DNA from 3 places in the Polaromonas sp. P3_B4 genome. Region 2 is predicted to be linked to each of the others. Evidence: predicted binding sites of a transcription regulator. Region 2 holds the regulator's gene; each other region holds the start of a gene.
What was found. The regulator sigma-54, encoded in region 2, starts transcription at its own class of promoters, with help from an activator protein. The targets are predictions, from matches to a motif close to TGGCANGNAANCTGCTTT.
Positions count from the first base shown of each region.

Region 1 (5,282 bases), on a different contig from region 2:
AGCGTGCCGCCCAGGCCACGCACGGCAATGCGGTTGAGAACGTAAGGCAAGGCGAACAACGCCGCAGCGGCCAGGGTCAATGCCAGCCAGTAGATTTCCTTGGACATGATGGGTTTTTCCTTCTTCGTGACATGCCGCAATGCGGGCACGAACGCGAAGATAGCCGCGCCGGGAAAAGCGTTCTGTAGCTTTTGCTACAGAGTCACAAAGATGGCGAGAAGGCAGCGCCGGCGCCCTGGCTCAATGTCTGCCGATGATCACCAGGCAAATGAACAGGCAGGCGGCCAGCAGCAGCGACAGGCCCTTCCAGAACGCCACCGGGTTGCGCTCCAGCAAAGCCGGCCGGGTCTTGTCCAGAAATGACTGATTGGGGTGGCGCAGGTCGTATAAAAACTCCGACAGCTCACCATAGCGTTTGGCGGGATCGGGGTGAACGGCCTTGCGGAGCACGCCGTCCATCCATGCGGGTATGTCACGATCTTCGTACAGCACCGAGTCATAGCGCAGTTTGCTTTGTGCGGCCCGGGTCCGGCATTTGGCCACTTCGGCGCCGTAGGGCAGCTTGCCGGTCAGCATCTGGTAGGTAATGACACCGAGCGAGAAAAGGTCTGAGCGCGTGGTACCGCCCTCGCCCACAAAATACTCCGGCGCCGAATACTGGGCCGTGCCCAGGATGTCGTTGTGCCCGCCGGGCGCGTCTGCTTCCATGAGGCTGGCCACGCGGGTTGAACCAAAGTCAATGATTTTGGCCGTGCCGGTCTTGTCGATCATGACGTTCTCGGGCCGCAGGTCTTGATGCAACATCTCCAGCCGGTGAAACGCGCGCAGGCCCTTGGCGATTTGCTCCACCAGCCCGCGCACGGCTTCCAGGCCGGGCCTGGGGTTGTCAATCATCCACTGGCTCAGTGTTTGCCCGTCTATGTATTCGGTGGCCACGTACACGTAATGGCGCTTTCGGGTCGGCACATAAGGCTTCAGCACATGCGCGCTGTTGATGCGCCTGGCGATCCACTCTTCCGTCAAAAACCTTTCAAGGTAGGCCGGGTCGCCACCCAAATCTATCGACGGAGTTTTCAGGATGACAAGCGCGCCCGTGTCATTGTCTGTGGCCAGGTAGATGTGGCTGCGGCTGCTGCCGTGCACTTCGCGGACGATGGTGTAGCCGTCAAACTGCGTCCTGGCCTCCAGGATGGGCGGAAGCGGCAAGCCCGACAGCTGCTGGAGCAGCTCGCCGGCCTGCCTGTTGGGCAGCTCATCGACGCGGACAATCTGCGCCGTGAGGTTGTCGCCACTGCCTCGCTCCAGGGCTTTTTCAACGATGGATTTGGCGGCCATATCCAGCCCGCCAGGCTCGTCGGCACAGATGTGGATGAGGCCGGCCATGTCGTATTCGCTGACGTGTTCGTACACGCCGTCGGTGGCCAGAAGAAAGATGTCGCCCTGCTCCACCTGCTGGGTCTGGTAGTCAATCTCAAGCTGCGGCTTGAAGCCCAGCGCGCGGCCCAGATAGCTTTGGCCCTGGGAAATCCATACACGGTGGTCGCTGGTCAGTTGTTCCAGTGCCTTGCCGCGCAGGCGGTAAATGCGCGAGTCACCGACATGAAAAATATGCGCGGTGGTCGACTTGATGACCATGGCGCTCAGCGTGCACACATAACCTTTATCCTTGTCGTAGCGGTATTGGCTTTTCTGCGTCTGGGCATGCAGCCAGGAGTTGGTGGCGCTCAAGATCCGCTCGGCCGATGTCTTGACCGACCAGGCCTCCGAGGTGCAGTAATAGTCTTCAAGAAAACCAGTGACGGCGTACTGGCTGGCCACGTCGCTGACGGCGCTGCTGCTGATGCCGTCGGCCAGCGCAACGGCGATGCCCTTGGCGCTCAGTTGCGGCTCTTTAGGTACATAGATACCGTGGAAATCCTGGTTGGTTTCCTTGCGGCCCTTGTCCGAATACTGACCTGCCGATATCTTCAGTTCACTGGACATGTGGGGTACCGGCAAAGCCCCCGCGCATGCAAGATGCGCGAGGGCCTTTGTTTTGGAGGCGGATTATTTGAAAGAACGTGTCGGTCCGGTTTTAATGTGTGTGGCATACAGCGTCAAGCCGGTGAAGGCCAGGCCGCCCACCAGGTTGCCCAGCACCGTCGGAATTTCGTTCCAGATCAGGTAGTCCATGATGGTGAAATGCGCGCCCAGCAGCAGGCCGGATGGGAACAGGAACATGTTCACGATGGAGTGCTCAAACACCATGTAGAAGAACAGCATGATGGGCATCCACATCGCGATCACCTTGCCGCTGACCTGGGTGGAGATCATCGCACCCACCACGCCGGCCGACACCATCCAGTTGCACAACATGCCGCGCACGAAGAGCGTGAGCATGCCGTTCGCACCGTATTTCTGGTAGCCCAGCGTGCGGCTCTCGCCCACGATGCCGATAGCCTTGCCCACGGCGCTGGGCTCGGTCGAGAAGCCGTTGGTGACGTAGATGGCCATCATCACCGCCACCGTGAAGGCGCCCGCGAAGTTGCCGACGAACACCAGGCCCCAGTTACGCAGCACACCCTTGAGCGTGACGCCCGGGCGCTTGTCGATCAGCGCCAGCGGGCACAACACAAACACGCCGGTCAGCAAGTCGAAGCCGAACAGGTACAGCATGACAAAACCCACCGGGAACAGCACGGCGCCCAGCAGGGGCTGGCCGGTCTGCACGTTGATGGTGACGGCGAACCAGGCTGCCAGAGCCAGGATGGCGCCGGCCATGTAGGCCCGGATAACGGTGTCGCGGGTGGACATGAAGATTTTGGATTCACCCGCATCCACCATCTTGGTCACAAATTCCGAAGGCACTAAATAAGCCATACGATCCCTCTAAGTCCTGTTTTGCCAAAAAAAAATCCACTTCGAGATCTTCAAAAAGATTTGAAGACCGAAGTGGACGACGTTATCCATTCAGATCGATGGGCACTGCGAAGCTTGCCGTACCCTGCGCAGGCCTTCGTTAGCCTGACCTGATGGATGCAAGCACATACCGTGCCGCTAACAAAACACCGCGAATCCGGGCTTGCCGACGCTTTAGCGACGCTTTTACCCGTCGTTTTGGCACTGCGAAGGGAGTGACTGCCCCAAATTTGTGCATCGAGGTGTCCATCTTTAAATATTTTGGTGCCAGCTGGGCCACTGCCGGATACAGGCGCTAAGGCGCAAGCCGCTGCGCAAAGAACGCCAGGATCTCGTCACGCGCCGCCAGTGTGGGCTGGCCCGCCTCGTCGATCAGGTGGGCGGTGACCACGCTGTGCGGTGTCTTCACGTGCGCCGCAAAGAACGGCGGCACGTCGGGGTTGGCGGCGCTGTCGGGCAGCACGCGGCCCACAAAGCGGTCGCCCAGCGCCTCGGCATAGGCCGCAAAGCGCTGGGCCCTGCAAAAGCTGTCGCCTTCAAACCGATAGGCCAGCACCGTGAGGTTCTCGCGGTCCAGCCGCTGGCGGACGGCCTTGATGTCCGCAGGCGAAATTTCGATGCCGGCCGGATCATTGAGCGGCAGCGACGGCTGGCACAGCACCGGCGCCAGCATGGCAGGCTCCAGCATCATCGTGAGGGCGAAATTACCCGTCCAGCACATGCCGATGGCGCCCACGCCGGGGCCGCCGCACTCGTCATGCGCCAGCCTTGCCAGTGCCCGCAGCCACTGCGTGGCCGGGCTGGCCTGGTTGGACGCGAACGCGCGGAACTCGGCGCTGACACAGGCGCGCTGAAAGATGGCCGCGCCTTCATCGGCACGCGGCACGGCGCCGTCGCGGCCAAAGAGCGACGGCATGTAGACGGTAAAACCTGCGTCGCGCACCCAACGGCTGAAGCGCGCCACGTGCGGGCTGATGCCGGGCATCTCGGTCATGACGATCACGGCCGGGCCTGTACCCATGAGGTAGACCTTCCTGGTGATGCCGTCGAGCGTGATCTCGCGCTGGGTGAAATCCTCGAGGGAGTCGTCTTCGGTCAGCTTGCGCGTTGTCATCGGTGTCCTTGCTTTGCGAACGGTGGGAGCAATGGCGTCCGTGGAATTCATGGAACAGATGAATTTGGCACCGCACGCGCGTAAACTCCCAGTGTCTATTTCGACATGTTTAAGGCCTTTTCAGCCAATGCGAGATTTCACCCTCCTGCTGCTGCCGGGCACCTTTGCCACCGGCGTGGCGGCCACGCTCGATATCCTGCAGGCCGCGTCTGCCCTCGCGCCGCGCATGAAGCTGGCGCGCCCCACCTGGCGCGTGTTGTCAGCCACCGGCGGCCCGGTGCCGCTGAGCTCGGGCCTTCACATAGACACCGCGGCCCTGCCCCGGCGCTACCGGCCCGATGCTGCCACCTGGATCGCGCCGGGCCTGGGCCTGGACAACCCGCAGGCCCTCAACACCGGCTTGGCCACCGCAGACGCGCAACGCGTGATTCAGGCCGTCGCCGCGCATGCTGCGCACGGTGGCCGTGTTGCGGCGTCGTGCTCGGCGGTTTTTTTGCTTCAGGCGGCCGGTGTGCTGGCCGGGCGCCGGGTCACCACCTCCTGGTGGCTGGCGCAGGAGCTTCGAAGGCGGGAGCCGGCCTGTACCGTCAATGCCGACCGGATGGTGTGCGCCGACGGCCCGGTGAGCACCGCAGGTGCCGCCTTTGCGCAAACCGACCTGATGCTGCATTTGCTACGCGAGCAGTTCGGGGTAGCCCTGGCCGAGGCTGTAGGACGCATCCTCTTGATCGACGGGCGGCAGGCGCAAGCGCCTTTTGTGGTGCCGGCCATGCTCTCCAGCGGCAACGCACTGGTGGCCCGCCTGGTGGCGCGCATCGAATCCGCCCTGCCCAGCCCACCGAGCGTGGAGGCACTGGCAAACGAATTCGCGATGTCGCAGCGAACGCTGTCACGCCATGTGCGTGAAGCCACGGGCAAGAGCACGATGGCGCTGGTGCAAAGCGTTCGGCTCAATCGCGCGCGGATGCTGATTGAGTCCAGCCGGATGACCATCGAACGCGTGGCCGAGCAAGTGGGCTACGAAGATGCCACGGCGCTCCGGCGCATGATGCACAAGGCGGCGGGCGCCAACCCGAGCCGATACCGGGCGGCGGGGTTAAGAGCTTGAGAGCCCGGCGATTCAGGTGAGGGCCTGCCTGGACTCCATCAACTTCACCAGAGCCCACAGCACCCGGTTCGCCGGCGTGGCCACACCCAGCGCTTCACCGCGCCTGACGACCAGCCCGTTGAGGTAGTCGATCTCAGTGGGTTTGCCGCGCGCCAGGTCTTG
Region 1 covers NZ_JBFUGQ010000001.1:1,515,758-1,521,039, forward strand. The annotation lists gene AC1DVV_RS07270 (MAPEG family protein) at 1-107, opposite strand, end outside; gene AC1DVV_RS07275 (bifunctional protein-serine/threonine kinase/phosphatase) at 241-1,983, opposite strand; gene AC1DVV_RS07280 (formate/nitrite transporter family protein) at 2,047-2,859, opposite strand; gene AC1DVV_RS07285 (dienelactone hydrolase family protein) at 3,194-4,012, opposite strand; gene AC1DVV_RS07290 (GlxA family transcriptional regulator) at 4,140-5,120, shown strand; gene AC1DVV_RS07295 (ketopantoate reductase family protein) at 5,133-5,282, opposite strand, start outside.
Region 1: AC1DVV_RS07280 (formate/nitrite transporter family protein) is a predicted target of sigma-54. The motif match lies at 3,019-3,036, and genes of this name have one in related genera.

Region 2 (5,282 bases):
AAACCCCTATACCCCGCGCCACGAGGCATCCGCCAGAGGGGCGGTTTCCGGGCTATTTCTGTCATTCCAGGAGAAAAATCTGATGCAACGCCGTGAGTTTTCGTTTTCAGCCGCCGCCCTGGGCGGCATCGCCGCCCTGCCCACCCTGGCACAAGCCCAGGCCAAGGCCTTCAAGGACGGCGAGGATTACCTGACGCTGGACAAGCCGGCGCCGACCGAAGCCGCCGCCGGCCGGGTCGAGGTGGTGGAATTCTTCTGGTACAACTGCCCCCATTGCAACGCCTTCGAGCCGCAATTCGAAGCCTGGATGAAGCAGATCCCCAAGGACGTGTCCGTGCGGCGTGTTCCAGTGTCCTTCCGGCCCGATTTCGAACCTCAGCAGCGCCTGTATTACGTGCTTGAGGCCATGGGAAAAATTGAGGAACTTCACAAGAAGGTGTTTGCCACGATTCATGTGGAAAAACAACCGCTTAACACGCCCGAGCTGATAGCTGCATGGGCTGAAAAGCAGGGCCTCAACAAGGCCAAATTCGTTGAGTTCTACAACTCCTTTTCGGTCGCCTCCAAGGCGCGCAAGGCCACACAGCTGCAGGACAGCTACAAAGTGGCCGGCGTGCCGTCGCTGGGTATCGCCGGGCGTTATTACACCTCGTCGGACCAGACCCAAACCATGACCCGCGCGCTGCAGGTCACAGATCACCTGATCGCCCAATCCCGCAAGGCCAAATAAAGAAAGCGCCCGCGGCCGTGCGCCGCGCCAAACACCGGCTCAAAAAACCCGCCCGATTTCCGGCGGGTTTTTTTATGCCCCTAATATTCCCCGTGCAAGCCATTCCCGCAGCTGGCATGGCTACAATGACCCAACACCAAGCAGCAAGATTCGTGCCTTATGAAACACCCCATTTTTTCCCTCATCCTGCCGGTCATCCTGGCGCTGGGGTCGGCTTTCCCGGCCGCTGCCGAAAAAGCTGATCGGGACAAACCCATGAACGCGGAGGCAGATGCCCTGCGTTATGACGACCTGAAGCAAACCAGCGTTTTTACCGGCAATGTGGTGATCACCAAGGGCACGACCATCGTGCGCGGCGAGCGCGTTGACGTCATGCAGGATCCCGAGGGCTACCAGCAGGCGGTGTCCGTCGCGGCGCCCGGCAAGCTGGCGTTTTACCGGAAAAAGCGTGACGGCGTAGACGAGTACATCGAAGGCGAAGGCGAACGCATTGAATATGACAGCCGCGCCGACCTGGTGAAGTTCATCAAGCGGGCGGTGGTGCGCCGCTACAACGGTGCCACCCTGGTGGACGAAACCACCGGCAGCCTGATTGTTTATGACAACAACACCGACGTCTTCACCGTGGATGGGGGCGCGCAAAACCGTACGGCCAGCAACCCCACGGGGCGGGTTCGCGCCATGCTGTCACCCCGCGCGACAGCCTCGGCACCCGTTGCGGCACCGCCCGCAGGCCCAGCCCCGGTTCTGCGCCCCAGCACGACGCTGGGCAATGAAAAGAACTAGAAAGACCTGCACAGATGGATGTGGTGACTGACACTTCAGCGGCCCCGGCCGCTCCTGCCCTGACCCCCAGCCGCCTTGTTGCGCAAGGTCTGCAAAAATCGTACGGCAGCCGCAAGGTGGTGCAGGACGTTTCGCTGTCCGTGCAAAAAGGCGAAGTCGTGGGCCTGCTGGGCCCCAACGGCGCGGGCAAAACGACCTCGTTCTACATGATCGTGGGCCTGGTGCGCGCCGATGCAGGCGAAATTTCCATCGACGGCGAGTCGGTCGAGCACATGCCGATTCACCTGCGTGCCCGCCTGGGCCTGAGCTACCTGCCTCAGGAAGCGTCGATTTTCCGCAAGCTCACGGTGGAAGAAAACGTGCGTGCCGTGCTGGAGCTGCAGCTCGACAAAACCGGAAAACCGCTGGGGCGCGCAGACATCGAGTCGCGGCTCGACGCCCTGCTGCAGGATTTGCGGGTAGATCATTTGCGCAATTCACCGGCACCGGCGCTCTCGGGCGGCGAGCGCCGCCGGGTCGAAATCGCGCGGGCGCTGGCAACCCAGCCGCGCTTCATCCTGCTGGATGAGCCCTTTGCCGGTATCGACCCCATTGCCGTGATCGAAATCCAGCGCATCATCGGTTTCCTCAAATCGCGCGGCATCGGCGTGCTGATCACCGACCACAACGTGCGTGAAACACTGGGCATTTGCGACCACGCCTACATCATCAGCGACGGCCACGTGCTGGCGCAAGGCACACCGTCCGAGATCGTGAATAACGCCGATGTGCGCCGCGTCTATCTCGGCGAACACTTCAAGATGTAGAACATGGTTCCCCCCTGTTGTCGCTCACTTCGTGTAGCTCCCTCTCCCCCTCCGGGGACGGCGCCTGCGGCCTGGCAAAGCCAGTTCCGCGGCGCCCGCTGGTTAAAGACGTATTGCCTCAACCTTCCGCAAGTTTGAAAATCCAGTGAAACAAGGTCTGTCACTCCGCGTCTCGCAGCATCTTGCGCTGACACCTCAACTACAGCAGTCGATCCGGCTGTTGCAGCTGTCGACGCTTGAGTTGAGCCAGGAGGTCGAGCAGATGCTCGACGAAAACCCGTTTCTGGAAGTGTCGGAAGAGACGGCGGTGCGCGAAGAGTTTGGGCTGGAGCACATCAACACGCCGGTAAGCCAGGACAGCCGCGAGTTTGAATCTGCTACGGATTCGATAGCTGGCGGCGCAGACGAGACTAGCGCTACAGCCCCGAATGACGCAGAAGTCAGTGCGGAGCCCAAGCTCGAGGAAAGCTGGGAAGGCGATGGCACGGTAGAAACCACGCCCGACGACAGCGAGTGGGGAAGCGACGCACCGGCGCGCAAGAACAACAATGAAGAGAGCGAAGCCGAGGCCTCCGACCTCACGGGCAGCCATGAGTCGCTGCAGGACCACCTGCACCGGCAATCGCTGAGCTTGCGCCTGTCGGAGGAAGACCGTGCCGCGCTGCACTTCCTCATTGAATCGCTCAACGACGACGGCTACCTTGAAGACAGCCTGGCGTCGCTCGCGGCCGGTCTTGCAAGAGATGACATGGCGCAGGCGGAAGAACTGGAGCAGCGTTTTGCGATGGCGCTCAAGCTGCTGCACCACATGGAGCCTGCCGGTGTCGGTGCGCGCAACCTGGCGGAATGCCTGAGCCTGCAGCTGCTCGACTGCAAGGACTGCGAAGAAACCCGCGCAGCCATTGCCATGTGCAAGCAACCCATGGAGCTGCTGGCCAAGCGCGATGTCAAGCGCCTGTCGCACCTGTGTGGGTTCACCGAAGCCGCCATCAAGGGCGCGATCACGGTGATAGGCCGGCTCGATCCCAAGCCCGGGCGCCGCTTCGTGAATGTGGAGCGCAACCTGATCGTGCCCGACGTCATCGTCATCAAGTCGGGCCGGGGCTTCAAGGTTTCGCTCAATGGCGACGTCATGCCGCGCCTGCGCGTGCACGACATTTATGCCAATGCCCTCAAGCAGCACAAGGGCCAGGGCGGCCAGGCGCTGCAGCAGCGCCTGCAGGAGGCCCGCTGGTTCATCAAGAACATCCAGCAGCGCTTTGACACCATCCTGCGCGTGAGCAGTGCGATTGTGGAACGGCAGAAAAATTTCTTCACGCACGGTGAACTCGCCATGCGCCCGCTGGTGCTGCGCGAAATCGCCGACGAGCTGGGCCTGCATGAGTCCACCATCTCCCGCGTGACCACGGCCAAGTACATGGGCACCCCTTTCGGCACCTTTGAGCTCAAGTATTTCTTCGGCTCCGCGCTCGGCACCGAAACCGGCGGCAATGCTTCCAGCACGGCGGTACGCGCGCTCATCAAACAATTTGTCTCGTCCGAAAGCCTCAAGAAACCGCTCAGCGACAACCAGATTTCCGAAATGCTCAAGGAGCAGGGCATTGAATGCGCACGCCGCACCGTGGCCAAGTACCGCGAAGCCCTGCGCATAGCGCCCGCCAACCTGCGCAAATCACTCTAGCCGCCCAATCAGGCCGCGCTGCCCGTCCCTCAAAGTCAGTCATGAATCAACTCCAATTGTTTTTACCGTGCGCCGCAGGCGTCGAAACCCTGCTGGCCACCGAGGTCAAGCGTGTCACCGGGATCGACGGCAAAGCCTGGCGCGCCGGCGTGCAGCTGCAGGCGTCGTGGCGCGACGCGTTGCAGCTCAACCTGCACAGCCGGCTGGCGCAGCGTGTACTGATCGAACTGCAGCACAACCAGTACCGCAGTGAGCAAGACCTCTACAACGCTGCTGCCAACGTGGCCTGGGAAATCTGGTTCACGCCCAAGCAGACCTTCAAGGTCGAGATCACCGCCCAGCACAGCCCGCTGCAAAGCCTGAACTTCGCGGCGCTGAAGATCAAGGACGCGATCGCCGACCGCTTTCGCGCCAAGTTCGACGACGTGCGCCCCAGCGTCGACACGCGCTGGCCCGACGTGCGCGTCTACGTGCACCTGACGACGGACACCGTCACGGTCTACATCGACACCTCGGGTGAGCCGCTCTTCAAGCGCGGCTGGCGTGAAGACAAGGGTGATGCCCCGCTGAAGGAAACCCTGGCCGCCGCCATGATTGCCGCCAGCGGCTGGGACCAGCTCTGCAAAGAAGGCGTGCCGCTCTATGACCCCTGCTGCGGCTCGGGCACCATCGCGATTGAAGCCGCGCAGATCGCGTGCAACATCGCACCCGGCATCAACCGCCGTTTTGCCTTCCAGAAGTACCTGCCTTTCCAGGGCCATGTCTGGGACGGTCTGCTCGACCAGGCCGAAGCCGCCATCACCGAACCTACCGCGCCGGTGTTCGGCAGCGACGTGTCTTTCCGCATGGTTGACTTTGCCGAGCGCAATGCCGAACGTGCCGGTGTGGCCAATGCGGTGGAATTCCGCGGCGGCGACGCGCTGCAGCGTATGCCACCTGCGCCTTCGGGCGTGATGCTGGTGAACCCGCCTTACGGCGAACGGATCGATGTGGCAGGCGTGGCCGGCATCACCGGCCTGCAGGGACGCGACCAGCGCCGCCAGCAAGGACATGCCGAAGGACGCGTGCAGCAGGACCACCGCAACCAACCCATCGATGAATTTGGCCAGCCGCTGAACCGGGACAGCGGCGATCGGGGCGACACGCGTGAAGAGCCCGCCTTCGAGACTTCGCGCGACCGTTCTGCCAATCCCGGCCGCGAACAGGCACAAAACGCCTGGGGCGAAGAAGCGACGGAGTTTTTTCCGCAACTGGCCGCGCACTGGAAGAAAAACTACGC
Region 2 covers NZ_JBFUGQ010000004.1:77,671-82,952, forward strand. The annotation lists gene AC1DVV_RS21710 (thiol:disulfide interchange protein DsbA/DsbL) at 83-730, shown strand; gene lptA (lipopolysaccharide transport periplasmic protein LptA) at 890-1,516, shown strand; gene lptB (LPS export ABC transporter ATP-binding protein) at 1,531-2,322, shown strand; gene AC1DVV_RS21725 (RNA polymerase factor sigma-54) at 2,468-4,003, shown strand; gene AC1DVV_RS21730 (THUMP domain-containing class I SAM-dependent RNA methyltransferase) at 4,045-5,282, shown strand, end outside.

Region 3 (5,282 bases), on a different contig from region 2:
CCGCGGGCCAGCTGACCCCTTCGGGCCAGGCGGCCGACTACGCGCAGCGCAGCCAGGTGTTTTCCGTCGACACGATTTACGACGTGAAGCCGTGGCTTTCCGTCGGCGCCAAATACGCGTTCCGCATCGGCGAGCTGAAAATGCCGGTTGCCGGCGGGGAGTGGTTCTCCAGCCGTGCTGATCTTCTGATCTTCCGGGCGGATCTTCACTTGGTCAAGGAGTGGGACGCCCTGATTGAATGGCGCAACCTGCGCGCCACGGAGGCGCAGGATGCAAAAGCCGGCATGCTCCTCGGTGTCTATCGCCACCTTGGCAAGGGGGTGAAGGTTGGGGTGGGATACAACTTCACCAAGTATTCCGATGACCTGACCGACCTGTCTTACCGCAGCCGGGGCTGGTTCCTGAATGTGCTTGCCACCTATTGAACGTTTGAAATTAACAGGCCTTCGCGCGGTTGTGCGGCGGCGGTCAATGGGCTGCCTTGAGCGCCCGGCGGTACTGCACGGCTTCCGCGACGTGGACGACCTGGACGGCCTGTGCGCCTGCGAGGTCGGCAATCGTCCTGGCCACTTTCAGGCAGCGATGAATGCTGCGGCCTGACCACCCTAACCGCGCTGCTGCTGTGTTCAGGAATTTCGCGGCCGCGTCATCGAGCTGGCATTGCGCATCAATGGCCTGGCCTTCCAGTGCCTGGTTGGTGGTGCCCTGCCGGGCAATAGCACGATCACGTGCCGTGGCAACCCGGGCCCTGATAACGGCGGTGGCCTCGCCCGGCGCCGCGTTGACCAGTTCATCGGCTGCGAGCGCACCCACCTCAACATGCAGGTCGATGCGGTCCAGCAGCGGGCCGCTGAGCTTGCCCTGGTAACGCGACACCTGTTCGGGCGAACAACGGCAAGCCCGCAAGCTCGAGCCGAGGTAACCGCAGGGGCAAGGGTTCATCGCTGCAACCAGCTGAAAGCGCGCCGGGAACTCGGCGCGCTGGGCGGCTCGCGAAATGGTGATGGTGCCGGACTCCAGCGGTTCACGCAGGGCTTCCAGGGCTGCCCGCGGAAACTCCGGAAGCTCATCCAGAAACAGGATGCCGCGGTGCGCCAGGGAAATTTCACCAGGCCGCGGCGGGGAACCACCACCGACAAGCGCAACGGCGCTGGCCGTGTGGTGAGGCGCGCAGGTGGGGCGTATCGCCCATTTGTCCAGCGTGAACCGGCCGCCCAATGACGCCACCGCTGCGCTTTCCAGCGCTTCTTCGGTGGTCATGGCCGGCAGAAGGCCCGCAAAGCGCTGTGCCAGCATGGATTTTCCGGAGCCTGGGGCGCCCATCATCAGTACGCTGTGCCCGCCGGTCGCGGCAATTTCCAGGGCGCGTCGGGCCGCCGCCTGGCCTTTGACGTCGGCCAGATCAGGATACGGGGACTGCCCCGAAGGCACGATCGGCTTGACGCGAGACCAGCCTTCCCCTGCTTCGATCGGGGTGTCGCCCGGCAAAAATTGCCTCACCACATCGAGTAAATGGTGCGCCTGAAAGATTTCGGCGCCGGGGACCAACGCTGCTTCCTGGGCGCTGGCCTCCGGTAGCACCAGCTTCGGCAGCTTCTCGGCGGCCAGCCGTTCCGGGCGCGCCAGGGCGAGGCTCATGGCAAGCGCTCCCCGAATGGGCCGCAAGTCGCCGCCCAGCGACAACTCGCCGGCGAACTCATAGCCTTCCAGTTTGCGGGCGTCGATCTGGCCGCTGGCCGCCAGGATGCCGAGCGCGATGGGCAGGTCGAACCGGCCGGAATCCTTGGGAAGGTCGGCGGGTGCCAGATTGACCGTAATGCGTTTATTGGCGGGAAATTCCAGTCCGGCGTTCTGGATGGCCGAGCGCACGCGTTCACGCGCTTCCTTGACTTCCGTTTCCGCAAGCCCGACCAGCGTAAAGCTGGGCAAACCGTTGGCAAGATGCACCTCCACCTGCACCGGCCTTGCTTCCAGGCCCAACAAGGCGCGGCTATGCACTAAAGACAAGCTCATTCGAAACTCCCTCCCTCAGAGGCGGCATCACAACTGAACCCGAGGCCATCCCGGGTTGCAGGCGCACCAGACCTTCACGTAAGACGAGTATCGCCTAGCGAGGGAAGCCACCCGCCGGTTCACCAGAAAGGTGTGCCCCACTGCATCCGATAGCGGCACTCACTTTTGTCCCGCGCACTTGCCTGGTTGTGTCAGTGCCGGGATCCGCCGTGGCATTCCTGCCGCCGATCTCCTGGTGCTGACCGTCCCAGAAACGAACGTTGCAGAAGACCGCCGTGCACTAAAGACAGGCTTGGTGATGCCTTTTTGGTTTTATGCTCCAAAATTGTGCGCTTGACTGCCCTTTATTGGTGCATCATATCCGGCGCAATTCGCGGAGGTTCGCTCGAAGTTCAAGGGCAGGCCGGTCATCCATGCAAAGCGTCTTTGGCACGTTACCTGCTAAGAAGTCCACGCAAGTTGCCAACCTTTGGAGCTTCTACGGAGACTCCATCAGCAATGACTCGTACAAAAGCCTTAATCCGGCTGAGGTGGTGCTTGACGATGCTGCTTCCCTATTCATCCCTGGAGGAAACCTGAAAATGAAACTCGTAACGGCCATCATTAAACCGTTCAAGCTGGACGAAGTGCGTGAAGCGCTTTCCGGCATTGGCGTGCAAGGCATTACTGTGACTGAAGTCAAAGGCTTCGGCCGCCAGAAAGGCCATACCGAGCTGTACCGCGGCGCCGAGTATGTCGTCGATTTTCTGCCCAAGGTCAAGATCGAAGCAGCAGTCTCCGACGAGCTGGTGGATCGCGTGATTGAAGCGGTTGAGGGCGCCGCCCGCACCGGCAAGATCGGCGACGGCAAGGTTTTTGTTTACAACCTCGAGCAGGTCGTGCGCATCCGTACCGGTGAAACCGGCAAGGAAGCGCTGTAAGGCTTACCCCAAAAAACGAAGAGAACATAGACATGAAAAAACTACTTGCCTCCCTTGTACTGGGACTGAGCCTGCTGACGACCGGCGCCGTGATGGCGCAGGCCCCGGCAGCTGCACCCGCCGCTTCCGCCGCAGAAGCCAAGCCGGCTGAAGCTGCTGCTTCCGCCGCCGCGCCTGCCGCAGCGACAGCACCCGCCGCTGCAGCAGCAGCCTCTGCACCGGCTGCCGCTGCGCCCGTTCCCAACAAAGGCGACACCGCCTGGATGATGGTTTCCACGCTGCTGGTCATCATGATGACCGTGCCCGGCCTGGCGCTGTTCTACGGCGGTCTGGTCCGCAGCAAGAACATGCTGTCGGTCCTGATGCAGGTCATGGTGACGTTCTCGATGATCGTCGTGCTGTGGTTTATCTATGGCTACAGTCTGGCCTTCACCGAAGGCAACGCCTTCTTCGGCGGCTTCGACCGGCTCTTCATGAAGGGCATCTGGGACAACGTTGCGGGCACCTTTGCCAATGGCGCCACCTTCAGCAAGGGTGTCGTGATCCCCGAGATCGTGTTCGCCGCCTTCCAGGCTACATTTGCCGGCATCACCTGCGCGCTGATCGTCGGCGCCTTTGCCGAACGCATCAAGTTCTCCGCAGTGCTGCTGTTCATGGCAATCTGGTTCACCTTCAGCTACGCACCTATCGCCCACATGGTCTGGTTCTGGATGGGCCCTGACGCCTACACCGGCAAGGAAGTCGCCGACGCCATGAGCGCCAAGGGCGGTTATATCTGGCAAATGGGCGCCCTGGATTTTGCGGGCGGTACTGTGGTGCACATCAACGCCGCTGTCGCCGGCCTGGTCGGCGCCTTCTGCATCGGCAAGCGTATCGGCTACGGCAAGGAAGCCATGGCCCCTCACAGCCTCACGCTAACCATGGTCGGTGCCGCATTGCTGTGGGTGGGCTGGTTCGGCTTCAACGCCGGCTCCGCCCTGGAAGCCAACGGCTTCGCCGCCCTGGCCTTCATCAATACGCTGGGTGCTACCGCTGCCGCTGTGCTGGCATGGTGCGTCGGTGAGGCGCTGATGCGCGGCAAGGCCTCGATGCTGGGCGCAGCGTCCGGCGCCGTCGCCGGCCTGGTGGCCATCACGCCCGCAGCCGGCAACGTCGGCATCGGCGGCGGCCTGATCATCGGCCTGATCGCCGGCTTCGCCTGCCTCTGGGGTGTGAACGGCCTGAAGAAACTGCTGGGCGCCGATGATTCGCTCGACGTGTTCGGCGTGCATGGCGTGGGCGGTATTCTGGGCGCGCTGCTCACCGGCGTTTTCAACTCGCCAGCCCTGGGTGGCCCAAGCTTCGTGGGTGACTGGGTGACCGCCACGGCCGTGACGCCTGACGCTTACACCATCGCCGGCCAGGTCTGGATCCAGGCCAAGGCCGTGCTGATCACCATCGTCTGGTCCGGTGTGGTTTCCTTCATCGCCTTCAAGGTGGTTGACCTCACGATCGGCCTGCGCGTCAGCGAAGAAGACGAACGCGAAGGCCTGGACATCACCTCGCATGGTGAGACCGCCTACAACCGTTAATTCATAGTCAGACGAATTCGGGCTGCCCCAGGGCAGCCCCCTGATTGAGTATCTCCTTTGGATGTTCAGCCCGCTGGCGCAAGCCGGTGGGCTGTTTTTTTTGGCGCGTGCCTTGTGGGCGTTGCATGATCGCCGGGATTGGGTTGCGGGGGCGTTTCCGGCTGTGGCCCTGCCGGTGCTAACCTTGGGTGCCTATCCACTTTTCAGCCTTTCAAGGAACGCCGCATGACATGGCAAACCGTTGTTGCACAACCCAGTGAACTGGGTGAATCGCCGTTCTGGCATCCCGACGAGCAAATGCTGTATTGGGTTGACATTCCAGGCCGGCAGATTCACCGCTGCAACGTCTTTATGGGGACGGTACAAAGCTGGCCCATGCCGTCGGAGCCCGGCAGCATTGCGCCGGCCCGTACACAGGGGCAAGGCAGTGGCCTGGTGATCGCATTGCGCGACGGCATTTACCGCGCCCGCGAGTGGGGCGCCGAGCTCCAGCAACTCATGCGGGCCGGCCATGACACTGCCACGACGCGGTTCAACGACGGCAAGGCCGATCCGCGCGGCCGCTTCTGGGCCGGCACGATGTACGAACCACGGGACAAGTCCGTGGCCGAGCTTTTTTCCATCGACTGCCGCAATAGCCTTGTGCCTGCGGTAGAACGCAAGGCAGGCGGCGCCATCATCGCCAATGGCCTGGCGTGGTCGCCGGACGCCGCAACCGTGTACTGGACGGACACCCCCACGCACACCACACATGCCTGGGACTGGGATGCCGACAGCA
Region 3 covers NZ_JBFUGQ010000003.1:83,487-88,768, reverse strand. The annotation lists gene AC1DVV_RS20135 (OmpA family protein) at 1-425, shown strand, start outside; gene AC1DVV_RS20130 (YifB family Mg chelatase-like AAA ATPase) at 469-2,013, opposite strand; gene glnK (P-II family nitrogen regulator) at 2,595-2,933, shown strand; gene AC1DVV_RS20120 (ammonium transporter) at 2,966-4,504, shown strand; gene AC1DVV_RS20115 (SMP-30/gluconolactonase/LRE family protein) at 4,730-5,282, shown strand, end outside.
Region 3: glnK (P-II family nitrogen regulator) is a predicted target of sigma-54. The motif match lies at 2,441-2,458, and genes of this name have one in related genera.